Regions from separate parts of the Desulfofundulus salinus genome, predicted to be linked through region 1. Evidence: riboswitches for the same ligand, from Rfam matches in the RefSeq annotation. Region 1 holds a riboswitch; each other region holds the start of a gene.
What was found. A riboswitch is a leader RNA that binds a small molecule or an ion and turns the genes downstream of it on or off. The one in region 1 is predicted to bind cyclic di-GMP.

Region 1 (7,118 bases):
CTCCACGGCCAGGGACATCATTATCCGGGCTTCTTCCATGGCAATGGTCAGCTGGTGCAGTTCCTGCACCCGGCCGGTGAGGAAGTCGAGGCCCACCCGGTCGGCCCGCACCTGGGCGTTATTTACCTCTTCCAGGGCCCGTTCAAGCATCCGGCCGAAACCGGGAGCGCCGGCAGCAGCGTCCGGCTTTGCGGGCTGGCTTGCCGTGGGTACCAGGGTTAAAGGGGAAACGGGTAAAACCTGCATCTACAGAGTGCCCCTTTCGTTAGCTACATTGAATATTAGCCCTTGCCTATCTCCAGAGCCCTTAAGGCCATGTCCTTGGCCGCGTTCAAAACCGTGACGTTGGCCTCGTAGGCCCGGGTGGCTGCAATCATGCTGACCATCTCGTTGGCAATATTGATATTGGGGTAGGCCACGTATCCCGTATTGGGGTCGGCCAGGGGATGGGAGGGCTCGTAAGCAAGCCGGGGCGGGGATGGATCCTCCACTACTGCCGCCACGCTCACGCCGGCAGCGTTGAAGGAGGGTTGGCCGGGCGGGGAGTCCAGGGCCTGGCGCAGTTTCTCGGCAAACACGGGAACTTTCCGGCGGTAGGCCGGGTTCAGGGGGTCGTTGGGCCTGCCCGCCGTTTGCAGGTTGGCAATATTGTTGGCCGTAATATCCAGCCAGAGCCTCGATGCTGTTAAGCCTGAGGCACTAATGCCGAATACATCTAATAAAGGCACCGTCTGTTACCTCCCTCGAATGACATAGGTTAACAGGGACAGGCGGTCGCCCAGAGCCCGGGCGGCAGCCTGGTACGTCAGGGTATTGGCGGCCAGGTTTACCATCTCCTGATCAATGTCCACGTTATTGCCGTTGTAACCCATGGTGGTGCCCTCCTCCTTCACCACCGTGGGTTCCACCCGGGCCAGCGGGACCGGAGCCCCGATATGCCTGGGGTCACTGGTAACCAGCGGCAGGACGTCCTCCCCCAGCGCCCGCCGCAGTTCTTCCGTAAAGCTGACGGAAGATTTTTTAAATCCCGGCGTATTCACATTGGCCACGTTATGGGCAATTACCCTTTGGGTTAGTGCCGCTGCATCCAGCTGCTTTTGCAGCGCCACCATAATGGGGCTGGCGAAAAGATCCAAAGAAAACCACCTCCGCCTCTTCCGGTTCCGGTCGCTTGGGATCTTTTACCACGTAATATGTTTTGACGAAAAAACCGACCTCAAGGTCGGGAAAGCACCATCGCAATCCAGCTGCCCAAAACTGAGATTCACCGCAGGCCCGTAGCTTTGCGCCCCTCCCTTTTGGTGAAGTTTGCTCCCGGATAATGTGCGCAGTGGACTGTTTCACCCTCATAATAAAGAAGGTTAACCTCGTATTAGTATTGTTAGAAGGTGATTTTATGAACGTTACCTTCCCGGGGCAGGGGAAAAACCTTCTCCTGGTGCTTTGAATATCCTCCACTCTTTGCCGGTCTATAAAAAACCCGACCCAAAGGTCGGGAAGCATTGTCGCAACCCGGCTGCCTTAGCGAGAATCCGCTTTAGGCCCGTGGCTTTGCGTCCCTCCCTTTCGGTGAAGTTTGCCCCTGGACAATGTGCTAAGGTGGGTTATTTTTTTAAAAGCAGGTTGACTTTGGCAACTAAGTGATAAATTATTTGACACGTTCTCCCAAATTCCTTCTATAGAGAAGAAAAAAACACAAAAAAAATAACAAAAACTTAAGCTTTTTGACGCAAGACATAGAGTAAAACCAAAGATAATGTCGAATAAAGTCGGAAGCGGGGAAATTCCCTTTTACTTTCGTGCCCAGGATATAACCCTCCGTACTGCCTGGATCACATCATTTACGTCCTCATTATCCATGGCCGGATAAAGGGGCAGGGTGATAATCCGCTCGTACAGCTCTTCCGCGTGGAAACAGTAAAACCCGGAAAGGCTGCAGCTGTCCGGGTCCCCCAGCCAGCGGTAGTAGGGATGGCGGTACACGGGCAAATAGTGTACATTTACCCCGATGTTTTCCGCCCGCAGGGCTTCGAAGACCTGGCGCCGGTCGAATTTTAGATGCTCCAGTTTCAAAACCAGCACGTAAAGGTGCCAGGACGAACGGCTGTATGGCGCCTGGTACGGGATTTCCACTTCGGGCAGGCTGGCAAAGGCCTCGTTATAAGTGCGGGCAATCTCGCGCCTGCGCTCCAGAAAACGGTCCAGCTTGCGCAGCTGGCTCAAACCCAGGGCGGCCTGGATATCCGTGAGGCGGTAATTGAAACCAACGTCCAGCATTTCGTAGTACCAGGGTCCCTGATCCTCCACCATCAATTCCCGGTCCCGGGTGATCCCGTGGTTGCGGAAAAGCAGCAGCCACTGGTACAGTTCGCCGGAATTGGTGGTCACCATTCCCCCTTCCCCGGTGGTGATGTGTTTCACCGGGTGGAAGCTGAAGACGGTCATATCGCTCAAGCAGCCGATGGGCTGCCCTTTATATTCCGCCCCCAGGGCGTGGCAGGCATCTTCAATGACCACAAGATTGTGCTTTTCAGCCAGGGCGTGAATGGCGTCCAGATCGCAGGGCTGTCCGGTGAAATGTACGGGAATGATCGCCTTTGTTTGCGGGGTGATCTTTTTTTCTATTTCCACCGGGTCGATATTATATGTACGCGGATCTATGTCCGCAAACACGGGTTTCGCCCCCAGGTAGAGGGCGCAGCTGGCGCTGGCCACGAAGGTGATGGGGCTGGTAATCACTTCGTCACCCCTGCCCACACCGGCGGCAAAACAGGCCGCGTGCAGGGCCGCCGTCCCGCTGGAGAAGGCCACGGCATAACGGGCGCCCACCCGGGCGGCAAATTGCTTTTCGAATTCGGCCAGGGTCGGGCCGGTGGTCAGCCAGTCGCCCCGCATTACCCGGGCGACGGCCTCGATGTCGTCTTCTTCAATCCACTGCCGGGCATAGGGAAGATACGTTTCCCGTACGGGTTCACCCCCGGCAATGGCGGGAAGTGGTTCAGGATGATTGTCTCGCACGGCCATAACTGAATTACTGCTCCTTTTTATGTATTTTTTACGGGCTGATCAGCGAAAAAGCATATTAACCTTTAGTATCGTATCATACGGCGGCATGAACATCAAGGAAAAGGAATCGTTACCTGAAGACAAAGTTGCCCGGCTTTCATGATTCAAGGTATAATTTAACTGCAGTGGGGGGCAAAAGATATTTCCTAACCGGTGAACAGAAGAGGCGATTTGATAGCTAAAGAATCTTGGGGTTTCTTCCGAAAAAGAATATTGAGATTACCTTACGATAACAGCAGGGAAACCGCTACGCACGGTTTTAACAGGGGGTGGATAGGCGATGAGGATTACCAATAATCTTGATGCCCGGCAGGTAATGAACGTTTACCAGAAACGTCTTGAAATAGAAGAAAACAAGAAGAACGGCAGCCCCAAACATTCCCCACCGGCCGACTCCGTGGAAATCTCCGACCGGGCACGGGAATTACAGCTCTACCGGTCACATTTAAAAAAGCTTCCTGAAGTCAGGGACGAACTGGTTGAATCGGTAAAAAAACGGCTTGCGGAAGGCACCTACTTTATCGACGGGGAAAGGGTGGCGGCGGGCATCATGGAAGAGCGCCGGCTGGACAGGCATGTGTGATGCCGGGGTACGGTGCGGCCGGGGGATGCCGCCCCCGCCGGAGCGGCCGGTTAGTTATGGGCGGTGCCGGGGTTGTGAACCGGCTTGAGCGCAGGTGTAAGAAGCACCGCCGGTTTTTGCCGGCGGTTTAATATTGCCAGCAACCCGGTTTTAAACCTGATACACGCCGGCAAACTGAAACTCTTTTTACCGGTCATTTCCCGTGCCGCAGTGGGCCCGGTACTAAATAAACCTGTCCAGAATCAGGCCCAGCATCCTTTTCACGCTGGCCACAATTTTCAAGGTCCATTCCGGAGGGATCTCCCGGATTACTTCCTGCGTCTCAGCGTTAATCACCTTCACCATGATCTCCCCGCTTTCCTCGTGCAGGACGAACCGTAGTTCCGTGCGGTAGAGCTCCATGGTCTCGTTGATCTGGTCGACGGCTTCCCGCACCTCCTGGATGGTGGGCCTTTTATCCTCTCCTTTTTCTTCCAAAAGGAGCGCGTCTTTATCCCTTTGCTCCCCGAGGTTGGGGAGATCATTTTTGAAGGTTTGGGACATCCTTACCATGGAGGAAAGATCTGGTCTGCCAACTGGTTCCACCTTACTCATCTTCATCCTGCCTTTCTCTGAATAAGGCTTACTATTTTTCTTATTCGTCATGATGTGGCAAAAAATTAAGGTGACAAAAAGTTTTTTCGGAAACGAGAAGCTCAAGGATATTTTCCTCCTGCCGAAAATAAACAAAGAAACGCTTTTTTGATGAGCGGTGGCCGTTATGCAGGAACTTATAGAAGAACTGGTTTCCATGTTAAAAGAGGAACTGGCCGCGCTGGAAAAGATGGCGGCGGCGGCAGAAAAGCAAAACGCCGCCCTGCGCAAAAACAGCGGGGACTCGTTGAACGAGGTAACGAAAGAGCTGGAGTTCCTGGCGCGGCAGATGGAGGAATTGAAGGCGGCCCGCACCAGGGTGCAGGAATGCGCCGGGCGGGCCTGCGGCCTGTCCCCGGGGGCACCGTTGGCGGAACTGGTCGTCGCCCTGCCGCCGGTGCCGGGCAGGCAGGAAGCAATGAACCTGGTGGCAGACCTGCGGGGGAAGGCCAGGGAACTGGCGGAACAGGTCAGGCTGAACAACCTGCTGGCCCAAAACGCCCTGCGCTTCTGCGAGCGCCTTTTAAGGGCCGTTGCCCCGGCCCCTGCAAAGACATACCTGCCGGACGGCGCCATGAATAAAGGCGGCAACGGCCCGTCTTTTGTCGATAAATCCGTGTAACCCCCCAAGAGAAGAGGTGCATTTTTCGCATGCCCGGAACGTTCTTCGGCCTGGAAATCGCCCGGCGGGGGCTTTTGACCCACCGCACGGCCATGGACATCACCGGCCACAATGTGGCCAACGCCAGCACGCCCGGCTATACCCGGCAGGAGGCGGTCATCGCCGCCACCGACCCGTACGCCAACCCGACATTGGGCGGCAAGCTGCTTCCGGGGCAGCTGGGCACCGGCGTGGAAGCGACCATGATCCGGCGCATTAAAAACGAGTACCTGGACGTGCAGGCGCGGGACAGCATTTCCTCCCGGGAGTACTGGCAGGTGCAGGAGGAAATCTTCGGCCGCATCGAGGCCGTCTTCCCCGAGCCCGTCGCCAGCGGCATTGCCAGCACCCTCACCAGGTTTTTCAATACCTGGCACGACCTGAACAACACCCCCCAGGACCCCGGCGTCAAGGCCGCCGTGGCCGAGACGGGTGGCGAGCTGGCTACCATGATGAGGGAGGCGTACCAGCAGCTGAACGATATTTCGATAAGCATTTTGAAGATCGACTCCGGCGGCAACGTTACTGGCGGCCAGCTCAAAGACCAGGTGGACGCGGTAAATGAAATCCTGCGGCAAATCCGGGAACTGACGGAGTCCATCAAGCGGGTCTACGCCCAGGGCAACCAGCCCAACGACCTCCTGGACAGGCGGGACCTGCTCCTGGACCGGCTGGCGGAATACGGGCCGGTAAGCGTCACTCACCTGACCGATGGGGGTAAGCCCACCGGCGAAATAAACCTGACCTTTTTCGGGGTGGACGTGATCTCTGCAGATGTTACGGTGAGCCTGGAATATAGTGCCGGATCTCCGGAGGAAGTAAAGTTGCAGATTGGCGGTAAAGAAGTTTCCCTGACCGACTACCCGGCAAGCCTACCAAAAGTTGGCGGCCTGGCGGGGCTGGAAGAGGTCCGCAGCAGAATTTCCGGGTATATGTATAACTTAGACGAACTGTCCCAGGCCCTAGCAAGCACCATTAAGCAGGTTCTCAACCACGGTCATGAGCCACCTCAAATAGACTTTTTCACCGGCTCGCTAGGTGACAAAAGCGATCCTTTCGCCGTAAACCCGGAGATTATGAAAGACCCCACGAAGATCGACGGTACAAACGCCCTGTACGTGGCCCGGCTGGCCACCATCGGGATGGACGGCACGGCGGGCTACAAGCTGGGAGAAGACGCCGGCGGCAACCCGGTTGAAGTGGACCTAGCCGACCTGGGGAGCGCCACGTTCAATGAATACTTCAACGCCCTTCTGGCCGACATCGGCGCCCGCTCCGGCAGCGCATCAGACATGGCCGAAAGCCGGCGCACCGTCGCCGAGCAGGTGGAATCCCTGCGCCAGTCTGTATCCGGGGTCAACCTGGACGAAGAACTCTCCCGGCTGATCCAGTATCAGTACGGCTACCAGGCCTGCGCCCGGGTGCTGGCCGCCATCGACGAGATGCTGGATTACCTGATCAACAGGACCGGTTAAGAAGCAACAACAGGAGCGATGTACAGGCGTGGAAGACCCGTGTTGCCAGACGCCAGGAATAACGGCAAAAAGATAAATCCCTGATCGGAGGGAAAGACAATGCGCGTCACCCACATGCTGATTGCCCGGCGCACTCAGAACTACATCCAGGATGCAATGCAGAGGCTGGCCCGCACCCAGGAGCAAATGTCCACCGGGCGGAAGGTGCTGAGGCTCAGCGACGACCCGCCGGCCCTGAGCCAGCTCCTCAACGTGCGCGCGGCGGTGGAGCGGAACCAGCAGTACATGCGCAACATCACCGACGGCCTGAGCTACCTGGACGGAGCCGATACCGCCCTGGGCACGACGGGCGAACTGCTGCAAAAGGCCATCGAATACGCCATCCAGGGCGCCAACGGCACCCTGGAACCGGACGACATGGCCGCCATCGGCGAGCAGATCGACAAAATGATCGACGAACTGGTGGACATCGCCAACACCACCGTGGGCGGGAAGTACATTTTTGCCGGGACGAAAAACGACCGCCCCCCCTTCCGACGGGATGGCGACAATATATTTTATCAGGGTAACCTCGAGCGCGTTTCCCGGGAGATAATGGACCAGGCCAATTATGCAATTGACGTGCCGGCGGTGATACTTGACGATGGCAACCCGGACACCCCGGGGGGTGTTTTCGGGGAGGCGCAGGTTTCAGGCGACG
Region 2 (7,118 bases), 730 kb from region 1:
ATGCTGGAGTTATCCTCCACGTACCGCAGTATGATTATATTATCGGTAATCAGGGATAATTGCGCTCTGGATACTATAAGAGGCGAAAAGAGGTCTTCGTTGAGCACCGTAAAAATAGTGGTGACGTGCCGCTTCCTGAGGTGTTGTCCTATCGCCCAGAGATAATCCCTGTACTTTTGTATATCGGTAACGCTGCTTTCAAAGGAGGAGATGCTGTCGATGACAAACCTCTCCACCTTTTTTTCCCTGATCATGTCCAGTATCTCAAAAGCGTGTTTATCTACGTCCAGTTCTATGGGGGAAATAAACTTGATCTCCAGCTGGCCCTCTGCCAGATATCTATCTATCTCCCAGCCCAGACAGCGGGCAGTATTCTGAAGTTGAACCGCAGGCTCTTCAAAAGAAAGGAATATCCCCTTTTCGCCTTTCTCAGCCCCTTCCAGTAAGAACTTTAGGGCAAACATCGTCTTGCCCGTACCTGTGGCACCGGAGATGAGTGTGATAGTTCCTTCCAGTAACCCACCGCACAACATTTCGTCCAGTCCACAGATCCCGAATTCCTTTCGCCCCAGCTTGACATCGTACCGGAGTTCTTCACCCTCCGGTCTCATCCTTGGGTACACTTCTATCCCCACAGGACCAATTTGAAACAAATGTTCCCCATATTGAAAACTGGTTCCCCTCATTTTCAGAATACGCATATACCTTTTTTGAAATCGCTTTTCTTCCTGTCCGTAAAGGTGAAAAATCCCATCGGCGATGGCAAACTCGCTCAGACGCGTCAGCTCCTGTTCTTCGTACTCGCCGACGAGAAACGCAGTGATCTCCCATATCGAAAGAACGGCAGCCAGCTCAAAAACAAAGGCCCTGAAGGTCTTCTCGTCCGGGAAGAGGTCCCTTATAACCTTGACACTATCGATTACAACTATGTTTGGCAAATGTTCTTTGATCATTTGAGTCAGGTAGTCCAGGCCCCTGCTCGCACCTTGTTTGCGCAGGACCTCCCCAAGATCCCCGTAAATAACCCTGTCCCCCAGCAAATCATCTGAGAAAAACTCAAAATCCTGGAGATGCCTCACCATCTTCAACTGTGATTCCGATATAGTGGTCAGGTATAGACTTTTGAGGCCGTTCCTGGCATTATTAAATATAATATGCTGGACGAATATCGTCTTTCCACTGCCCGGAGAACCGGAAACGATATTCAATGAATAAGCAGGTATGCCGCCACCAAGAATATAATCAAGATTTTTTATGCCCGTTATCAACCTCTCCATCTCTCATTCCCCCCTGGAAGCAGAAAGATCCCCGGCAAATTCCTCGTCCAGCTTCTTTCTAATCTCTTCCGCTCTTTCATGCCCGAGAAGCCTGGCCAGGATTTCTACATACCTGGTGATAAACTTCATAAACATGTCTTCGACCGGCAGGTCCGGGTTTTCCTCCAACCTGGCCGCCATCTTCGCGCACGATATCCCATTTTGATCGTACTGCAGGAGTTCTATTTCCTTGTATTCCAGCGAAACCTCCCATACGACCCTTTCCACCAGAAGATTCACGGAAAACGTCCCAAGGTACTTGGACGACGCGGTCCACATTTCTCTCAGCAAAGTTTCATAGTGCCCGATCCGTTTTTCGATGATTTCGCTCACAACAGCCCCCTCCATTTCAGCTAAAAGCTATCGCTCCAGTATGAACAAGGCCCGGTTTCCCGGTTAGTTATTTCGCAAGTGCTTAACACCTCCAGGAATATCATCAGTGATCCGGTAGAGTTCAGGATCTATTCCCTCAGGCACGACCCGGCAGCAAAACACTTCCACCAGCTGCGGGTCGAATTGAGTACCAGCACAGCGGAAGAGCTCCTCTGAGGCCATTTCTTTAGACATCCTGGGCCGGTAAACCCGATCCGAAGTCATGGCATCAAAACTATCAGCCACGGCCAGAATTCGCGCCCCCAGGGGAATGGCCTCACCCCCCAATCCTTCCGGATACCCGCAACCGTCATATCTTTCGTGATGGTAAAGGGCCATAAGGCTGATGGCTTTCATCCCCGGTATGGCCGAAAGGATTTCATAACTATAAACAGGGTGCTTTTTTATTTCCTCCCACTCCGCGGCTGTCAGTTTGCCCGGCTTATGCAGGATAGCACTGGAAATGCCCAGCTTTCCTATGTCGTGGAGCAACCCGGCCAGGTATATACGATTCTGTTCCTTTTCAGGCATACCCAATTTCTTCGCGAGCGCAGCAGCATAGGCAGCCACGCGCCAGGAATGATTGGAAGAAACCTTAAACCGGACCTCATGTAATTTCATCAACGCCCGGGCAGCATGGATAAATGTGGATTTCATGGAAGCACCTCAACGTATTTATTCTAAAAATTTCTTTAGAAAATGAAAAGCCGCAGGGAGAAAAATTTTACGCTTCCCTGCGGCTTCCCTTCTCCCCTTGCAACCCAGCCGTCATGGTTCCCCGCGGGGAACTTTAGACCTGTGGCTTTGCGTCCCCGGCTTTCGCCGGGTTTGCCCTCCGGAAAGTTGCGACTTTTCAAGAGGTATTTCAACATTTTTTCAAGATGTATTTCAACATTACCGTTAACTTTTCCTCCTGATTAAGGTGATTTTCGGTAATATCAACGGCATCCTCATCCTGAGAAAACCGTTCCAACGGCCCGGTAATAAAGGGCCGGTTCTGGGAAAACTCAAGCCTGAGTTGCTTCCTGGCCGTGCTCCGGCCAACCCCATTACACCGAATCCGCGCGGACCCGCATGAACGGGGTGTGAGAGGAGGGGGTTAGCCGCCCCCTCCTGCTCGATATCCTAAAAGCTCTTGCGTTAATCAATCCCCGCCGGCGGTCGGGGCACCTACATACGGAAGCGTACGGCTAACCTGTCCAGTTCGCCAGCCAGCGCGGTAAGCTCTTCGGTAGAGGCAGAGACTTCCTCCATTGCCGACGTCTGCTCTTCTGTTGTCCCGACAACGTTCTGCACGCCAGCCGACATTTCTTCCGCAGCGGCGGCCACCTCCTGGACCTGCCGCGCAACATCCTCGATGGCAAGGTTGATGGCCTTGATATTAGCCCCAACCTCGTTGATCACCCTGCTTCCCTCCGTGACCTCCGCCGCCCCGGCAGCCATAACTTCGACCGCCTTCCTGGACTCATTCTGGATCGTGGTGATCAGTTCGTAGATCTCCTTGGCGGCGCTGGCCGACTGCTCGGCCAGCTTACGGACTTCCTCGGCGACGACGGCGAAGCCGCGGCCCTGTTCCCCAGCACGGGCGGCTTCGATGGCAGCGTTCAGGGCCAGCAGGTTCGTCTGGTCGGCGATCTGGGTGATCAAGTCTACTATCTGGGTAATCTGGCCCGCGGTCTGGTTGAGAGCATTGATGGCGGAAGAAACGTTGGCGCTTGCCTGCTCAATGGCCTTCATCTGCCCGATAACCCGCTCGACACCCCTGGCACCTTCAGCGGCCCGGGCCGCAGCCTGTTCAGCCGCCGCTGAAACCTTCTGCACATTTTCGGTTACCTGTTCGACGGTCGAGGCCATTTCGCTCATGGTGGCGGCCGTTTCGTTCGCCCCGGCGGCGGTCTGCTCGGCCTGGGTGGCGAGCTGGGAGGCCGAGTCGGCCACCTGCTTGGACGTTTGGACTACCTGGCCAATGATCTCGCGCAAGTTTGTGCGCATGCGGTTGAAAGCCTCCGCCAAACGGGCAATCTCGTCCCGGGTGCGCACCACCAGTTCCTCGCCCGTGAGGTCACCTTCAGCGATACGGCCCGCTTCGCGGACGGTGGCCAGAATCGGACGGGTGATCATGCGAGTTATAAACACTGCCATGAGGAGCCCGGCGACCAGGGCAAGGACGCCCATAAGGATGACCAGAGAGCGGCCACGGGCGGCATAGGCCTGCATGTTATTCACGGCGTCCCCGGTCTTTTGTTCATTTTCCATAATCAGTTCGACCAGAATCTTTTCAACGTCGTCGGCATACGAAGCGACGCTTAGTGCTACGGCAACTGCTTCCTGAAACTTACCTTCCTTGGCCAGAGGAATTGCATAGACGGCAATCTGCCGGTCGTATTCAGTGACCTCGGCGAGCACTGTTTTCAATTTGGGCCGGGCCTGGGCAGTACAGTTATTTAGTCGTTTCCCCAGAAGGGTCTTCGTGTTCTCGATATCCTTTTGGTATTCGTTTAAGTATTTCTCGTCGCCATAGAGAAGGTAAGCCCGCAGATCTCTTGATGCTTCCTTGAAGGCGTCGGCGATCTGGTAGTCAAGACTGAGGCGTACCACCTGCTGATCGACATTGGCGGCATTCGAGATCGTATTCCCCATTATGAGCGACGACTGTATTGCCACGGCAGCCATGAAAAGAAGCAGCAAAACGAAACCGCCGCCGATTTTCATCCCAATAGACATTCTCATTTCAAGATCCCCCTTTGTATTAAGTTCAAGCAATTGAACTCAGATTGATGACAAATCACATCGTGCCCGGCCTATTGACGATGCCCTGCAGAATGTCGCCGTTAACGCCCACCACCTCGGGCGTCTTCAGTTCGTTTTCACGGTACGTGTGTACTTCCAAATCGCGATCTACCGTTAGGCCGAAGAGCCTGTCCAAAACTTTAACCAGAATGATCCGCGTATACTGATCCTTGGAAACGTCGCTCTTCCCAGGAACTCAGCACTTTAAATAAAGGGCGGCCGAAAATAAACAACTCGAACTCCTCACGCAATCCCAGTTCCTTTATGGCGTAAACACGTATGGCCAGGTCTTTACGGACAAGCTCATCCAGCCTGGCCAGGGTTTTCGATTTATCCGTTCCCCGGGACAGGTTGGAGAGCAACTCTTCAACCTCCTGGCAGGGACATTCCCGCTCATGCATCTCGATAACCTCAAGAATCGGGTCCCGGGGGTTGATAATGTCGGCGCGTACGATGGTGTTTCTGCCCACCACGCCTTCCAGCGCCGAGGTATCCCAGCATTTTAAAAGCCGGCATTCCAGCAGGCGGTGCTCGTAAATGGTGCACGCAGAGCTTTTTTCATCAAAAAAGCAGCAGGACCATTCCTTCCCTTTCCCGCGTACCTTGACCAGTTCCCGCGGTGCCGGTTTGAGAGCGTCCAGGAGTGGATCGAACACCAATTCACCCTTCCTGATGGTTATCAAGTCCTGATGCCCTACATATCCAGCCAAAAGGAGTTCCTTGTCTTCATGGTGGAGAGTCGGGCCGCCTTTCAAGCAACAGGTGCCACAACGTATACAGGAGTCCCTGTTAATTTTTTGCACCTTCTTTCTGCAAAATGTTGTTGCAAAAGGTCTTTTTACTTTTATTCGCTTCTTTGCCGGAAAATCCTTGAACAACTCCCCCGCCCGGGTGCATATATTGTCGGCTGACGGATTCTTCTACCAGCCCCGGGTGCATATAATGTACTACTCAACACTGGGAATGTACAAATCCGGCTTGTGGATCTGTTCCACGGCAAAGGAGTGAGACTATGGACTTCCTGAAGAGGCTGGAAGAACACCGGTCCCTGGAAAAGGAACTGGCCTGGGAGGGTACATTCCAGGAGTATTTGCAGATAGTTAAGGAACGTCCCTGGGTATGCCAGCTTGCCCACGCCCGGATCTACAACATGATCAAGGACGCCGGGGTAGAAGAGATAGATGGTGTTAAGCGCTATAAATTTTTCTCCAGTGAACTCTTCGGCCTGGATAGGACCCTGGAAAAACTGGTGGAGGAATACTTCCACCCGGCCGCCCGGCGGCTGGACGTGCGCAAGCGCATCCTCTTGCTGATGGGACCGGTGAGCGGCGGCAAATCCACCCTGGTGGCCATGTTAAAGAGGGGCCTGGAGCAGTACAGCCGCACCGACCGGGGGGCCCTTTACGGCATTAAAGGTTGCCCCATGCACGAAGAACCCCTGCATTTAATCCCCAGGGAGCTGAGGCCGGAATTTGAGAAGGAATACGGCGTTTACGTGGAAGGTGAGCTCTGCCCCTACTGCCGCATGATGCTGGAAACGGAATACGACGGCAGGATTGAAAATGTAAGAGTGGAAAGGATTTTCCTGTCTGAAGAAAACCGGGTGGGCATAGGCACCTTCACTCCTTCCGACCCCAAGTCCCAGGACATTGCCGACCTCACCGGCAGCGTGGACTTCTCCACCATTGCTGAGTACGGTTCAGAGTCGGACCCCCGGGCCTACCGGTTTGACGGCGAGCTGAACATTGCCAACCGGGGCATCATGGAGTTTCAGGAAATGCTAAAATGTGACGAAAAATTCCTGTGGAACCTCCTAAGTCTTTCCCAGGAAGGAAACTTCAAGGCCGGCCGTTTTGCCCTGATCTACGCCGACGAAATGATCGTGGCCCACACCAATGAAAACGAGTACAAGGCCTTTATCAGCAACAAGAAAAACGAAGCCCTGCATTCCCGCATCATTGTCATGAAGATTCCCTACAACCTGCGGGTAAGCGATGAAGTCAAAATTTACGAAAAACTCATCCGCCAGAGCGACCTGAAAGACATTCATATTGCTCCCCACGCCCTGCGGGTGGCGGCCATCTTCTCCGTTCTCTCAAGGCTGAAGGATAGCAAGAAACAGGGCATGGACATCGTGAAAAAGATGAAGCTCTACGACGGCGAGGATGTGGAAGGCTTCAAGCAAAAGGACGTTACCGAACTGCAAAATGAAGCGCCGGAGGAGGGCATGAGCGGAGTGGACCCCCGCTATGTGATCAACCGCCTTTCCTCAGCCCTCATCCGCACCTCCACCAGGTGCATTAACGCCCTGGATGTGCTGCGGGCGCTGAAAGACGGGCTGGACCAGCACCCTTCCATCACCAGGGAAGAGAAGGAGCGGCTTTTAAACTTCATCTCGATAGCCCGCAAGGAATACGACGAGATGGCCAAAAAGGAAGTGCAGAAGGCCTTCGTCTATTCCTACGAAGAGTCGGCCCGGATACTCTTCGACAACTACCTGGACAATGTGGAGGCCTATTGCAACGGAACCAAATTAAAAGATCCCATTACCGACGAAGAACTGGATCCCGACGAAAAATTGATGCGCTCCATTGAGGAGCAAATCGGCGTGTCCGAAAACGCGAAAAAGAGCTTCCGGGA
Region 3 (7,118 bases), 180 kb from region 1:
GGAATATAAGAGCCTGGCCACGGCCGAAAAGCTCTACGACCTGGCCTACACCCGCGAACTGGACCGGCGGAGCCCCGTGGTGGCCCTGGGGGGCGGGGTGGTGGGGGACCTGGCCGGTTTTGTGGCCGCTACCTACCTAAGAGGCGTGCCCTTCATCCAGGTGCCCACCACGCTGCTTGCCCAGGTGGACTCCAGCGTGGGGGGCAAGGTGGCCGTCAACCACCCCCGGGGCAAGAACATCATCGGCGCCTTCTACCAGCCCCGGCTGGTCCTGGCCGACCTGGATGTGCTGAAGACCCTGGACCCGCGGGAGGTGCGGGCCGGCCTGGCCGAGGTGATCAAGTACGGCGTCATTGCCGATCAGGCCTTCTTTGCCTGGCTGGAGGAGAACCTGGAGCGTCTGCTGGCTCTGGAGGCCCGGGCCCTGGCCCATGCCGTGGCCGTCTCCTGCCGCATTAAAGCGCGGGTGGTGCAGGAGGACGAAACCGAACAGGGCCGCCGGGCCATCCTCAACTTCGGCCACACCCTGGGCCACGCCCTGGAGGCCCTCACCGGCTACACCACATACCGCCACGGGGAGGCGGTGGCCATCGGGATGGCGGCGGCGGTCCGGCTGGCGGTGGCCCTGGGGATGTTCCCGGAAGGAGACGCCGCGCGGGTAATCAACCTTATCCGCCGGGCCGGTCTGCCGGTAGAAGTGCCCGCCGGGATCTCTCCGGGCGAGTTGCTGGCCTCCATGCGCCGGGACAAGAAAGTGCTGGCCGGGCGGCTTACCTTCGTCCTGCCGGTGGAAATAGGCCGGGTGGAGATCGTCCGGGACGCGCCGGAAGAAGCGGTGGGGCGGGTTTTGCGTTTATGCTGTAATCAAAAGTTAAAATTTTAAGGAGAGATTGTCACTTGCCGCTGCCCTGGTTCTGGTTCTTTTCTTTCCTCCTCGGCCTTTGTATCGGCAGCTTTTTAAACGTATGCATCTACCGCCTGCCCCGGGGGATGTCCCTGCTGGCGCCCCCCTCCCACTGCCCGGCCTGCGGCGCACGCCTGGGCCCTCTGGATTTAATCCCCGTGGTGAGCTATCTTTTCCTGCGGGGCCGGTGCCGTCGTTGCAGCGGGGCGATCTCCCCCCGCTACCTCCTGGTGGAGCTTTTGACCGGGGCCGGCTTCCTGCTGATTGCCCGGGAACACGGCCTGCACGTTCATACTGCCGGCCTGCTGGTCCTGTTTTCCGTCCTCGTGGCGGCCAGCTTCATTGACCTGGACCACCGGATCATCCCCGACCGGCTCACCCTGTTTGCTCTGGCCACCGGCATACCCCTGGCCGCCCTCCAGGGTGCGGAGGCTCTCAAAGACGGCCTCATAGGCTCTGTGCTGGGGGGCGGAATATTGTTGATCGTGGCCCTGTTTTCGCGGGGCGGCATGGGCGGTGGGGACGTGAAGCTGGCCTTTGCCATCGGATGGTACCTGGGCTGGCAGGAGACCCTGGTGGCCCTGTTCCTGGCGTTTGTGCTGGGTGCGGTTGTGGGGGTTTTATGGGCGCTCAGGACGGGGAGGACCCTTAAAACGGCCATCCCCTTCGGCCCGTTTCTTTCATCGGGAGCCATGCTGGCCGTGTTGACAGGGGATAAGCTTATTTCCTGGTATCTGAACCTGTGGGGTGGTTGAAAATGGCCGTTTACACCAGAAAGCGCCTGGGGGACCTCCTTCTGCAAACCGGGTTGATTACCCGGGAGCAGTTGAACCAGGCGCTCGAGGTGCAGAAGCAGACCGAGGAGCGCCTGGGCCGGGTTCTCATCAACCTGGGCCTGGTCACGGAGCAGGACATCCTGAACACCCTGGAAATGCAGCTGGGCATTCCCCAGATTACCCTGATGGACAAAGTCGACCCCGTGCTGATCAAATCTCTCCCCGAGGCCGTCCTGCGCCGGCATAAGGTGGTGCCCGTGAAAAAAGAGGGACGGCGGCTGATCGTGGCCATGTCCGACCCCCTGAACCTGGTTGCCCTGGACGACATCCGCCTGGCCAGCGGGCTGGAAGTGGAGCCGGTGCTGGCCCGGGAAGAGGAAATCGACGCCGTCCTCCAGAAGGTATTCGGCCTTACCTTTGTGGAGCAGGCCTTCGGCCAGCCGGCCGCCCCGGAGGAGCGGGAAATCCAGACCCTCACCCTGGCGGCGGGGGATGAGGTGCCCCCGGAGGAAGCACCGGTGGTGCGCCTGGTCAATACCATCATTGCCCAGGCGGTGTCGGAAAAGGCCAGCGATATTCATATTGAACCACAGGAGGACCGGGTGCTGGTGCGTTACCGGGTGGATGGGTTGTTGAGGGAAGCCCTTACTCTGCCCCGGCATATCCGCTCCAACCTTACTACCAGGATCAAAATCCTGGCCGGCCTGGACATTGCCGAAAAGCGCCTCCCCCAGGACGGCCGGTTTCAGGTTAAGTACGGGGAACAGGAAATAGATGTGAGGGTATCCACCCTGCCTACGGTTCACGGGGAAAAGGTGGTCCTGCGTTTGCTGCTTAAGAGCGGGCGGATCCTGCCCGTTGACCGGCTGGGATTCCACCGCTACAACCTGGAGCGTTTTACAGAGGTAATCCATCGCACTTCCGGCATGATCCTGGTCACCGGGCCCACCGGCAGCGGCAAGACCACCACCCTGTACGCGGTACTGGCCCAGTTGAATTCCCCGGAGCGCAATATTGTGACCATAGAGGACCCGGTGGAGTACCTCCTGCGGGGGATCAACCAGACCCAGATCAACGTGAAAGCCGGGCTTACCTTTGCCGCCGGCCTGCGCTCCATCCTCCGCCAGGACCCGGACATCATCATGGTGGGGGAAATAAGGGACGGGGAGACGGCCCAGATCGCGGTGAGGGCGGCCACCACCGGCCACCTGGTGCTCAGCAGCCTGCACACCAACGACGCCGCGGGTGCCCTGACCCGCCTCATCGATATGGGGGTGGAGCCCTTCCTGGTGGCCTCCTCGGTGGTAGGCGTGGTTTCCCAGCGCCTGGTGCGCCTGCTCTGCCCCCGCTGCCGGGAGCCCTACCAGCTCCCGGAAGACGCGCCGGAGAGGATTTTCATGGGCCTGCCGCCCGGTGAGCCGGTGACCCTTTACCGGGCCGCCGGCTGCCACCACTGCAACCACACCGGTTACCGGGGGCGGACGAGCATCCAGGAGGTGCTGCCCGTGACCCGGGCCATAAGGGAGCTGGTAAATAAAAAAACTTCTGCCGATGTGATCAAAGAAAAGGCGGTGGCCGAGGGAATGGTCACCCTGAAGGAAGATGGAATAGACAAGGCCCGGCAGGGGATCACCTCCATAGCGGAAGTGATGCGCGTGGCCTATAACGAGTGGTGACGGAAAAGGAAGGTGTTGCGGCGGAATGCATGCCGATGAACTTTTAAAGCTGGCCTTCGAGCTGAAAGCTTCCGATATCCACCTTACTGCCGGCCGTCCGCCCGTCTTCCGGGTTCACGGGAAGCTTTTTGCGGCCGACGAGCTGGGCGCCCGGGCCGTGCCGGGGGTGGAGGATCTGCCCGTCCTCACCGCCGGGGATACCGAGGCCCTGGCCCGCCAGCTGATCCCCGGGGACCGGTTCCAGCAGTTCATGCAGGTGGGCGAGAGCGACCTGTCTTACGCCATCCCGGGAGTGGGCCGCTTCCGCGTGAACGCCTTCAAGCAGCGCGGTACGGTGGCCCTGGCCATCCGCCTCATCCCGGAGCGCATCCCCACCTTCGATGAACTGGGCCTGCCCGAGGTGGTGGCCCACCTGGCCAGGCGGCCCCGGGGCCTGGTGCTGGTTACCGGGCCCACGGGCAGCGGCAAGTCCACCACCCTGGCGGCCATGATCGACCTCATCAACAGCGAAAGCCGCCTGCACATCATCACCCTGGAAGACCCCATCGAGTACGTCCACCGGCACAAGAAGAGCCTGGTCAACCAGCGGGAAATCGGCCGGGACTCCCTTTCTTTTGCCGCCGCCCTGCGTGCGGCCCTGCGGGAGGACCCCGACGTCATCCTGGTGGGGGAGATGCGGGACCTGGAGACCATCGCTACGGCCATCACCGCCGCCGAAACCGGTCACCTGGTGCTGGCCACCCTGCACACCACCAGCGCAGCCCAGACCATCGACCGCATCATCGACGTTTTCCCGCCCCATCAGCAGCAGCAGGTCCGGCTGCAGCTGGCCGGCGCCCTGGAAGGAGTGATTGCCCAGCAGTTGCTGCCCCGCAGGGACCGTCCCGGCCGGGTGGCGGCGCTGGAAATCCTGGTGGCCACGCCGGCCATCCGCAACCTCATCCGGGAGGGGAAGACCCACCAGATTATCTCCCACCTGCAGACCGGGGCCAGGTACGGTATGCAGACGCTGGATATGGCTTTAAGAAACCTCGTCCGTACAGGGGTGATCGGCAGGGAGGAGGCCCTGGCCCGGGCGGCTGATGCCGAAAATTTGTTAAAAATGATTTAAAACAACCAGCTGGTTATTGACTGGCAGGGCAGCTGCCGTTAAGATAGTTTTCAGGAAGAGTGCGGCAAAGCGAAAAAAGGCAAACCTGCCGAAAGGCAGGGGCGCAAAGCCGCGGGCCTAAAGCGGCATGCAAGGCCGCCATGGCAGCCGGGCTGCCGAACTTTCCGGCACGTACTTCCAGGCGCGTCGCCTGGATTTTTATTTCCGGGAGGTGGTGAGGGGAGCTTTGCCCGTCTATGCCTATCGGGCCCGGGATTTAACCGGCAGGGTGGTTTCCGGCCGGCTGGAAGCCAGCGGACCAAGGGAGGCGGCCAGGATACTGCAGGGCCAGCGGCTCATCCCCGTGCAGATCCGGGCCGTGCGGGGGGGCGTCAGCCTGCCTATGCGGCTGCCTTCATTCCGGCGTGGAGTCAGGCTGAGGGAGCTGGCCCTCTTCTGCCGCCAGCTTTCCACCCTGGTCAGCGCCGGCGTGCCCCTGGTGGGGGCCATGCGCATCCTGGAGCTGCAGGTGGAGGGCCGGGTGCTCAAAGAGGTGGTGCGCGGGGTGACCGCCCGCCTGGAGCAGGGACACTCCCTGGCCGAATCCTTCGGCGCCTACACCTCGGTCTTCCCCGAGATCTTCATCAGCATGGTGGAGGCCGGGGAAGTGGGCGGCGTGCTGGACGAGGTGCTGGAGAGCCTGGCCGGACATTTTGAGAGGGAACACGAGGTGAGGGAAAAGGTGAAGTCGGCCCTCACCTACCCCACCATGGTCCTGGGCTTTGCCGTGGTCATCCTCACCTTCGTGCTCACCTTCGTCCTGCCCCCCATCATCAATACCATCCAGAACCTGGGTGTGTCCCTGCCCCTGCCCACCCGGGTGGTGATGGGAGCCAGCCGCCTGGTGGGGCGCTACTGGTACCTCCTCCCGCTGTTTCCGCTGGCGGCGGCTTTTGGCTTTCAGCGCCTGCGGGCCTCGCCCCGGGGCCGGGAGATCTGGGACCGCCTGGTCCTGAAAATGCCCGTATTCGGACCGGTGCTGAAAAAAATAATTATTGCCCGCTTCGCCCGCACCCTGGCCGCCATGCTCAAAGGCGGGGTGCCCATCATCCAGGCCCTGGAAGTGGTGAAGAAAACCGCCGGCAACCAGGTGGTGGCGGCCGGCGTGGCCAGGGCGCAGGAGAGCGTGCGGGAGGGGCAGGGCCTGGCCGGCCCCCTGGAAGAAAGCGGCATCTTCCCCCCGCTGGTCATCCGCATGATTGCCGTGGGGGAAGAAACCGGCAGCCTGGACGCGCTGCTGGTCCGCATCGGCGCCTTTTACGACCAGGAAGTGAACATCACCGTGGGCCGTCTCTCCAGCGTGCTGGAGCCGGTGCTGATTGTCTTCCTGGGCGGCATAGTGGGGTTCATCGTCCTTTCGGTGCTCCTGCCCATGTTCACCAGCATGATGCAGGGGCTGGGCAGGTAGGGCGGTGGTTTCAAAGGTGTTCTTACATACTCTAACCGGCCGTTTAGGCACCGTTTCCAGGTCAATTATTTAATTGACAACCCTTTTTATTAAGACACTACTTTTTGGGGAGGGAAAAACTATGCGCAAAAAACTCAAGGACAACCGCGGCTTCACCCTGGTGGAGCTGCTGGTGGTCATCGCCATCATTGGCATCCTGGCCGCCATCATCGCCCCCAACGCCTTCAAGGCCATTGAAAAGGGCAAGGTGGCGGCGGCGGAAGCGGATTACAAGGCCATCAAGGCGGCGGCGCTGAACTACTATACAGATACAGGTAAATGGCCTATGGCTACTGATAATTCTTGGTCCGACGAAACAGAGTGTTTTGTTACAGGAAAATCAGATTCTTCCCAGAACCCCGCTGGCTGGAACGGCCCCTACCTGGAGCGCTGGCCCAGCAAGAACCCGTGGGGCGGGACTTATACTTTTAAAAATGAAAGCTCAAAAAGAAGTCTTGAACTTAATTCTGTCCCCTCCAGCGCCGCAACTAAAATGAAAGCTGACCTTGGCAATGATGTAGTCGAGATAGACGGTTCGGGTGCTACTGTCACCGTCGACATTCTAATCTCGAAGGACTAAGAAGTTGTAATGTTATAAAAGTGATGTTGTGTCGTTTCTCTGAAGTAAGAGAGCGGCTAGAGCAAAGTACCGGTGAAATCTTTGAGTAAAAGCAGCGAGCATGCAACGGAGATATTGCGCGGTCGGAGTAGTCTGCCTGCGGCGTTCGGGTGCCGGGGCAGGCTACCCGGCCCCACCTTAATCTGCCCCGCCATTTTCCGGCAGGGGTGGGTGGTGAGTAGATGCGATTTCTTCCGGGGAAGGATGTGAGCCGGTGAGGTTTCGTCTATCAAACCTGCGCCGCGATCAGCGCGGCTTCACCCTGGTGGAGCTTCTGGTGGTCATCGAACCTTTAAGTACGCCTGCAATGCTTCATGTAGTAGACGAGGAATGGTTATGATTATGCGTACATTTTCCAGACATGACCGCGCCTTTACCCTGATCGAGGTCCTGGTGGCCGCCGCCATTCTGGTGCTGGTGGCGGCCACTGCCGTAAATCTGATGGTTTCGGGCAAAATGGCGGCTAAAGCAGCCTGGGAGGACACGGTGGCCGTTAACGCCGCCCAGGCCGTGATGGAGGAACTGCTGGCCGGCTCCCTTGCCGGC
Region 4 (7,118 bases), 1.0 Mb from region 1:
ATGTTATTTCCGGGGCTTCTTTATACCTTAGGAGGTTGGTTGCATGCGCCTTTTTAATGACGTGACGGAATTGATCGGGGCAACGCCCCTGGTCCGCTTGCAAAAGATAGCTTCCGATCTGCCTGCTGCTGTTTTGGCCAAGCTGGAGTATTTTAACCCCGGTGGCAGCGTTAAAGACCGGATTGCTTACAACATGATCCGTGAGGCGGAGGAAAAAGGATTAATCAACAAGGATACCGTAATCATCGAGCCTACAAGCGGCAATACCGGCATTGGCCTGGCCATGGTTTGCGCGGCCCGGGGTTACCGGCTGGTGCTGACCATGCCTGAAACCATGAGTCTGGAACGGCGCAGGCTTCTCGCCGCTTACGGGGCCGAAGTGGTTCTTACCCCCGGGAACGAGGGCATGGCCGGGGCCGTACGCAAAGCCCGGGAACTGGCGGCCTCCCATCCCAATGCCTTTATGCCGCAACAATTTGCCAACCCGGCCAACCCGGCCGCCCACCGGGCCACCACCGCCGAAGAAATCTGGCGGGATACCGGAGGGGAAGTGGATTTCTTTGTGGCCGGTGTTGGTACTGGAGGTACCATTACCGGGGTAGCCTCCGTTCTGAAAGCCCGCCGTCCCTCCCTGAGGGCGGTGGCGGTGGAACCGGCCGCCTCACCGGTGCTTTCCGGCGGGAAGCCCGGCCCGCACAAAATTCAGGGCATCGGCGCGGGCTTTGTACCGGAAGTAATAGATATGGCTTTGCTGGACGAGATTGTAAAGGTGGCCGATGAAGATGCGCTGAACACCGCCCGTCGTCTGGCCCGGGAGGAGGGCCTGCTGGTGGGTATTTCTTCGGGGGCGGCCGTCTGGGCGGCTTTACAGGTGGCCGGCCGGCCGGAAAACCGGGGTAAGACCGTGGTGGTTTTGCTCCCGGACACCGGGGAGCGTTATTTGTCTACCGGGTTGTTTGTATAGGCTCACTTGTGTGAAAACCAGAGGTTTATTCCGGTCGTAAAAGCCGGGTTGTTAGCCCGTGGGGCGACTGGTATTTTGACAATAGTTGTCCGGGGTAAAGCTTCCGGATTTGCCCGGTGGAAGTTCACTTGCCTGGCAGGAATCTCTGCTTGATTGGTAGAATATGAAGGGCAGTCCTGGTTGTTCAAAGTAGGAGACTTGATGAATGAGCATGCCTCAAAAAGCGCCAGAATATCGCTCCCTTGAAGAGGGGCCAGGGTCATTAACCACCGGCCTGGAGCGCCCCTTTGTCAATCCCTACCTGGCCATCCTGATGGGGGTGGTGGGAGCCGCCTTTTCTTCCATCTTTACCAAACTCGCCATGGCTCCACCTCTGGTCATTGCCTTCTACCGGTTGGGGTTTACCGTGCTCATGATTGCTCCCATTGCCCTGACCAGGGGACGGGAAGAACTGCGCTCCATGGGCCGGCGTGACATAATGCTGGCCTGCCTTTCCGGCGTGTTGCTGGCATTGCATTTCACTGCCTGGATTACTTCCCTTGAGTACACATCCATTGCCAGCTCCACCGTGCTGGTCACCATGCAACCCTTATTTGTGGTTTTAGGTGGCTACCTTATCTTTAAAGAAAAAATTGCCCGCACGGGGCTTGTGGGGGCATCCCTGGCTTTAACCGGCAGCATTATTGTGGGTGTGGGTGATTTTCAGATCGGTGGGCAGGCTTTCTGGGGAGATATCCTGGCTTTTGCCGGGGCCATTTTTATTGCCGGCTATGTATTGATCGGGCGCGGTTTACGGCACCGCCTGTCATTATTCCCGTACATTTTTGTTGTTTACGGGGCCAGTACCGTGACTTTGTTCCTGGGTGCGCTGCTCACCGGTTTGTCCTTTTTTCCTTACCCGCCCTTCACATGGCTGTGGTTTTTCCTCCTGGCCCTGGTGCCCACCATTTTCGGGCATACCATTTTTAACTGGGCCCTGCGTTATGTCAAGGCTGCCGTGGTCTCAGTGAGTATACTTGGCGAGCCGGTGGGGGCAACCATTCTGGCTTATATCATTTTTCACCAGGTACCTTCACCCTTACAGCTTGTGGGCGGGGCGATTATTATCACGGGTCTGGCCATTTTTATCCGGGCGGCAGCAGAAAAATAGATTATTCTATTTTGCGGCTGTGGGGGGCGTTCTGTGAATGGGCTTCATTTATTATCCACCAAAGCGGGCTGGGTTGGTACTGCCTGGGGTAAGCAGGGGCTGCTGGTCCTGACATTTCCCCGTCCAAGCCGGGAGGAAGCCCTGACTGCCCTGCAGGATGAACCAATGCCTGTAAAAATTAATGAAACCAGCGAGCCTGCCGTAAAAAGGTGGCCTCTGATCCTGGAAGAAAGGCTGAACCATTACTTCCAGGGCCGGCCGCTTTCCTTTGCGGATATTCCCGTGGATCTTTCCTGGTGCACCCCTTTTGTGGCCCGGGTGCTGGATTTTGTACGGCGCATCGGGTACGGTGAATTATGGTCGTACCAGCAGGTGGCGGCAGCCGTCGGGAATCCCCGGGCCGCCCGGGCCGTGGGCGGGGCTTTGGGGGCCAACCGGGTTCCTCTGGTCATTCCCTGCCACCGGGTAATCCGCCGGGATGGATCACCCGGCGGTTTTAGCGGCGGCCTGCCCTTAAAACTGCAGCTATTGCAACTCGAAGGCGTACGACCCGGCCCCACCGGGCGATACCAATTGACAAATGGCCCTACATGCGTTAATATAAGTAATGCGCCGGTTAGTCAAGTGAGACAACAGAAAAGTGCTGGTGTGGCTCAGGGGTAGAGCAGCGCACTCGTAATGCGCAGGTCGTCGGTTCGAATCCGACCACCAGCTCCAAAAAAGCTAGACGCCGCAAGGGTTTGCGGCGTTTATTGTTTCTGGCGAAACCGGCGAAATTAGCGAAATAGGGATAATTTGGGGATAGTTCACTTTGAAATGACTGGAGGTCATGGTGTGGTAAAACTTGACATTAAGTAGAATCGTGTTATATTACATTGTCTTGCTTCTTTCGGAAAGGAAAATAAAATATAGATATCGTATATTAACTTTTGGGTGCAGGTATCTTGTTTGCGGACATGGCTTTGGTACCGGTGGTTATGGATCTTCAGGGGCTGAATTTTTCGCTGGTCGGAAATTTTCTGTGTTCTGGCGGTGTTGAATCAGCCTTTTAAGTGTTAAATTAAAAACTTTACTGTCTTTATTGTGTTAAAGGCAAACCACTCGAAAGGGTGGGGCGCAAAGCCATGGGTCTGCAGCCCTAAAGGGTATGACTGCCAGGCTGCCGCGATAAAGGTATTGATTGTTTTCTTTTTAATGATGTTTTGTTGCGGCAGCCTGGTCAGGCTGTCGTTCCTGCTTATAAAAGTATGTTTATCCATTTGGGGTATAGAGGTCGACTCTAACAGAGCCAATGGCTGGGACGTTTGCTGGCAGTATTGTGGCAATTGAAAGGGCATAGGGCCGGGAGGGGCTGAAAGGCAGAAGGGTGGTGAAAAAATGCAACGGTGTCTTGAATGCGCAAAGAAAGAACCGGACCGTCCTTGTGTGGAGTGCCAGTATTTTGTCCAGCTAAGCCCCCTTCGGCGGGTGCCTTCGCCGCCTGTCCGGGTGTTACTGGAAGATGAGCATGGCAGGCAGTATCCGGCTCGCATCCTGGTGTTAAATACCACGGAGTTTGGGCTGGAAACGGAAGCTCCTGTTCCGGGGCGGTATGTAATCAGGCTGCAGGAAAACTTGTGGGTCGAGGTGGCCGGGGTACCGTTCAAAGGGAAAAATAACGTCCACGTTTTTGATATCCTGTGTGTCCACCGGAAGCAGGGGACTGCCCGTCGTCTTAGCAGGGAGGAGTATCAGTTGCTGGCCGGAAGCGCCGGCGAGCTAATACAGGAGATTTCCCGGCACTTGCCGGAGCACCTTCAGGACCTGGTCAGGGAGAAACTGCTGGCTGAGGTGGAGAAATCCGAACTAATTAACGCTCTCAGGGTGGGGAAGGTGATGAAATATGAAGGAGGGCGCTTCCGCTACCTTTCGGGCCAGGCTGACCTGGACCTGCCTATGGAAGAAGCGGAAAAACTGATGCGCCAGGCTATCCGCCAGGCCGAACACCGCCGCGAGGTGATCATTAGCGCTGACGGGCAAAAGGTGTTTGACCTTCACGGCGTGCCCTTCGACCACAGGAGCGGTGGACTGCTGGCCTTTGACATCACCGAGGTGATTGAAAAGGAGAGAAAGATGCACCAGCAGGAGATGCAGGCTTACCGGGAGGCCATAGCGGCGGTAACGGGGGGCCGGTTATACCTGGTGAATAGTGGAGAAATGGAAAAAGTGATCTCAGAAGGGACGGAACTGGCCAGGGGTGAGGTCCGGCAGACCCATGACATTCCGGAAGCCCGCCGGGCAATGCGGGAAGCCTTGCCTGTTCTCGACAGCCGCAGGCAGCATGCGATTGCCTTGTGCTTGACAGAGGCGCTGGCCAATGCTCTCAAACATGCAGGGGGCGGTTGCTGGCAAGCCAGGCAGTCAGGGGACACCGTCAGGATTATCGTTCAGGACCGGGGTCCGGGAATCAAAACCAGCGAATTGGCCCGGGCAACGCTGATGCAACATTATTCAACCAAGAATTCCCTGGGGTGTGGATTTACCCTGATGCTCTACTATGCGGACCACCTCTACCTTAATACAGGACCGTCAGGTACCGCCCTGGCCCTGGACTTTGGCGTTGTGCCTGCAGGTAGGTTAAAACCGGACAAGACCAATGAAAGAGGGTGATTTTGTTGCTGAAAGTGGATGTTTACGTTGACCGGGGGGTGTGCCGGGTAGTGCTGAACGGTGAATTGGACGTGGAAACGGTAGCACAATTGCAAGAAGTTGTTGGGAAGGTGGAGGAACACACACTGGAAGTTGACCTCTCGGGCGTTTCTTTCGTTGATTCCACCGGTTTGAAAAGTTTGCTGGACATTAGCAACGACTGGCGGCAAAAAGGAGGCCAGATGCTGATTTTGAGGCCGCAACCTGATGTGGCGGAGGTGATGCGGCTGGTAGGGCTGGACAGGCTCCTGGCGCAAAACACCGCTCCGGGCGGAGAAGAGAGGTAGGAGCAGGATGGGAGAAGTGATTACAGGGAATGGAAAAATACTAAGGGCTTACGGGTTGGAAGTTAGTGGGTGTAGCCTGCCTGCCGAACAGGTCGGGGGAGATTTTTTTGAGTTTATTTCCTGCGACGAGAGAACCGTATTTACCGTCATCGGAGACGTAATGGGTAAAGGATTCCATGCGGCCCGGCTGATGGAAACAATCCGCCATATGCTCCGGGAGTGTATCAGGATTAATCCCCATCCTCTGGAGGTGGTGCGCCGGTTAAACAGGGTGGGAGGGGATGAACTGCGGAAATGCGGGGCTTTTGCCACCCTATGCCTGCTGTGTTACGACGGGATAGCTGGACGACTCACCTGTGTCAATGCAGGGCACCACCCTCCCCTCCTTCTATCTGACGGCAAGGTGAAAGTGGCCCGGTGCCGGGGAGTCGCCCTGGGCCTGCTGGAAGATTACCTTGGGTCAGGGGAGGAGGAATTTTTTCTTGCCGACGGAGATGCGGTGGTGCTGTATACCGATGGACTTGTGGAGGCCTGTGGACCGGGCGAGCAAAGGTACGGGCAGGAACGATTGAAGGAGATAGTTCGCCTTCAGAATGGTGCTGATGCAGACAGGATGAGACAAAACATTTTATCTGACCTGGAGACATTTACCCGCGGTTTTTCCCAAAAGGATGACGTGACACTGGTTGTTATGAAGGTGACGGGAAAGGCAGGTGAAAGGGGTGGAAATTAGAGTCCAGCAAAAGGAAGGGATGGCGATCCTGGAGGTGGAGGGCGAACTGGATTTCAGCAATGTGGAGCAGTTGCAACAGGAAATTCAGCGACGGACGGAAGAAGTGGTGGAGATAGATCTGCAGGGACTCCGGTTCATAGACTCTTCCGGGGTGGGGATGCTTCTGAGTCAGGTCAGACACCTGTACAAGCAGGGGCGTACCTTGAGAATTGTTCGTATCCCCGATTTTATTCGAGAAGACCTGGATGTAATAGGTTTTTTTCAAGTACTGGAAGCTCTTAAGACAAATCCCAACGCTTAGCAGGAGGTGGGTTCCTTATGAAATATAAAGAAACTATCCGGGGCTCCCCCGCAGCAACAGCGAGTACAGTGGACAATGCTTTTCCGGATGGAGAATCGGTGGGTCCATATGCTTTTGTGAAACAGGGGCGCCTTGTTGTATGGCACCGGCCGGAGGGACCTTACCCGGTGGTGGTACCTTGTCCGGGGGTAAGGCTGATTGTTAACGGCCGGGAGTGCACTCAACCCACCCCCGTATCCATGAAGGATACGGTGCGGGTGGAAACGGTGGAAGAGCGTAGAGAAGGGAGCTGGTCTGTATCCGTTTCTTCCGATGGTCTACAAGCGATATTGCGAACGCGCCCTGCGGTGGTAGTTCACCGGGAACTGCCGGATCTCCCGCCTGCCAGGGTACTGCAACTGAAGGTAGTGGAACGGGAAGAACGTTTTCCCCCACTCACATGGGACGAACTATTGCGGGAGTTGTCCCGGCTGGGAATTAACTATGGCGTAGACTGGGAAGCTTGCTTTCGTGTTACATCCTGCGCTGAAGAGGAGGTGGTTATCGCCCGGGGTATTCCTGCGGAACCGGGAAAAGACAGCCGGGTAGAATTGCTTTTTTCTTCTAATTCCAAGGTACCGGTACCGGCGGGGGAAAACGAAGCGGTGGATTTCCGGGAACGCTATGTTTTTACTTCGGTGGAGGCGGGAGACGTCCTGGCTGTCAAACACCCGCCTGAGCCGGGTCGTCCCGGCACCAGCGTCAAGGGTGAGGTAATTGTGCCGCCGTCGCCCCGGGACTTCATCCTTTCGGTAGGCGAAGGGGCGGTGCTTACCAGGGATGGTGATCGGGCCGTAGCGGCCCGGCCTGGACGTCCTGTGGCCTCCCGCTGGCGCAACTTAGTAAAGGTAAGTGTGTTACCTGAGCTGGTGCATGATGGTGACGTAGACCTTGCTTCAGGTAACATTGTCTTTAAAGGAGATATCCTGATTGCCGGTAATGTGGCAGAAGGGATG

Region 2: linked by a shared signal. The riboswitch ahead of D7024_RS11730 (HD-GYP domain-containing protein) and the one ahead of flgB (flagellar basal body rod protein FlgB) in region 1 are both predicted to bind cyclic di-GMP.
Region 3: linked by a shared signal. The riboswitch ahead of D7024_RS07095 (type II secretion system F family protein) and the one ahead of flgB (flagellar basal body rod protein FlgB) in region 1 are both predicted to bind cyclic di-GMP.
Region 4: linked by a shared signal. The riboswitch ahead of D7024_RS02850 (ATP-binding protein) and the one ahead of flgB (flagellar basal body rod protein FlgB) in region 1 are both predicted to bind cyclic di-GMP.

The regions. Positions count from the first base shown of each region.
Region 1 is NZ_RBWE01000001.1:1,562,064-1,569,181, reverse strand. It holds gene fliE (flagellar hook-basal body complex protein FliE) at 1-246, opposite strand, end outside; gene flgC (flagellar basal body rod protein FlgC) at 282-728, opposite strand; gene flgB (flagellar basal body rod protein FlgB) at 735-1,136, opposite strand; cyclic di-GMP riboswitch class I at 1,504-1,591, opposite strand; gene pseC (UDP-4-amino-4,6-dideoxy-N-acetyl-beta-L-altrosamine transaminase) at 1,792-3,024, opposite strand; gene flgM (flagellar biosynthesis anti-sigma factor FlgM) at 3,347-3,649, shown strand; gene D7024_RS08030 (flagellar protein FlaG) at 3,872-4,243, opposite strand; gene flgN (flagellar export chaperone FlgN) at 4,410-4,904, shown strand; gene flgK (flagellar hook-associated protein FlgK) at 4,934-6,418, shown strand; gene flgL (flagellar hook-associated protein FlgL) at 6,518-7,118, shown strand, end outside.
Region 2 is NZ_RBWE01000001.1:2,293,417-2,300,534, forward strand. It holds gene D7024_RS11720 (DUF7125 family protein) at 1-1,277, opposite strand, end outside; gene D7024_RS11725 (hypothetical protein) at 1,281-1,649, opposite strand; gene D7024_RS11730 (HD-GYP domain-containing protein) at 1,713-2,345, opposite strand; cyclic di-GMP riboswitch class I at 2,441-2,531, opposite strand; gene D7024_RS11735 (methyl-accepting chemotaxis protein) at 2,859-4,418, opposite strand; gene D7024_RS11740 (YkgJ family cysteine cluster protein) at 4,619-5,281, opposite strand; gene D7024_RS11745 (PrkA family serine protein kinase) at 5,491-7,118, shown strand, end outside.
Region 3 is NZ_RBWE01000001.1:1,386,636-1,393,753, forward strand. It holds gene aroB (3-dehydroquinate synthase) at 1-883, shown strand, start outside; gene D7024_RS07080 (prepilin peptidase) at 898-1,659, shown strand; gene D7024_RS07085 (GspE/PulE family protein) at 1,662-3,356, shown strand; gene D7024_RS07090 (type IV pilus twitching motility protein PilT) at 3,382-4,467, shown strand; cyclic di-GMP riboswitch class I at 4,536-4,627, shown strand; gene D7024_RS07095 (type II secretion system F family protein) at 4,595-5,914, shown strand; gene D7024_RS07100 (prepilin-type N-terminal cleavage/methylation domain-containing protein) at 6,036-6,533, shown strand; gene D7024_RS07105 (type II secretion system protein) at 6,787-6,912, shown strand; gene D7024_RS07110 (prepilin-type N-terminal cleavage/methylation domain-containing protein) at 6,909-7,118, shown strand, end outside.
Region 4 is NZ_RBWE01000001.1:549,772-556,889, forward strand. It holds gene cysK (cysteine synthase A) at 44-964, shown strand; gene D7024_RS02835 (DMT family transporter) at 1,176-2,114, shown strand; gene D7024_RS02840 (methylated-DNA--[protein]-cysteine S-methyltransferase) at 2,148-2,777, shown strand; tRNA gene D7024_RS02845 (tRNA-Thr) at 2,757-2,831, shown strand; cyclic di-GMP riboswitch class I at 3,196-3,281, shown strand; gene D7024_RS02850 (ATP-binding protein) at 3,492-4,763, shown strand; gene D7024_RS02855 (STAS domain-containing protein) at 4,778-5,089, shown strand; gene D7024_RS02860 (PP2C family protein-serine/threonine phosphatase) at 5,097-5,822, shown strand; gene D7024_RS02865 (STAS domain-containing protein) at 5,812-6,123, shown strand; gene D7024_RS02870 (flagellar assembly protein A) at 6,141-7,118, shown strand, end outside.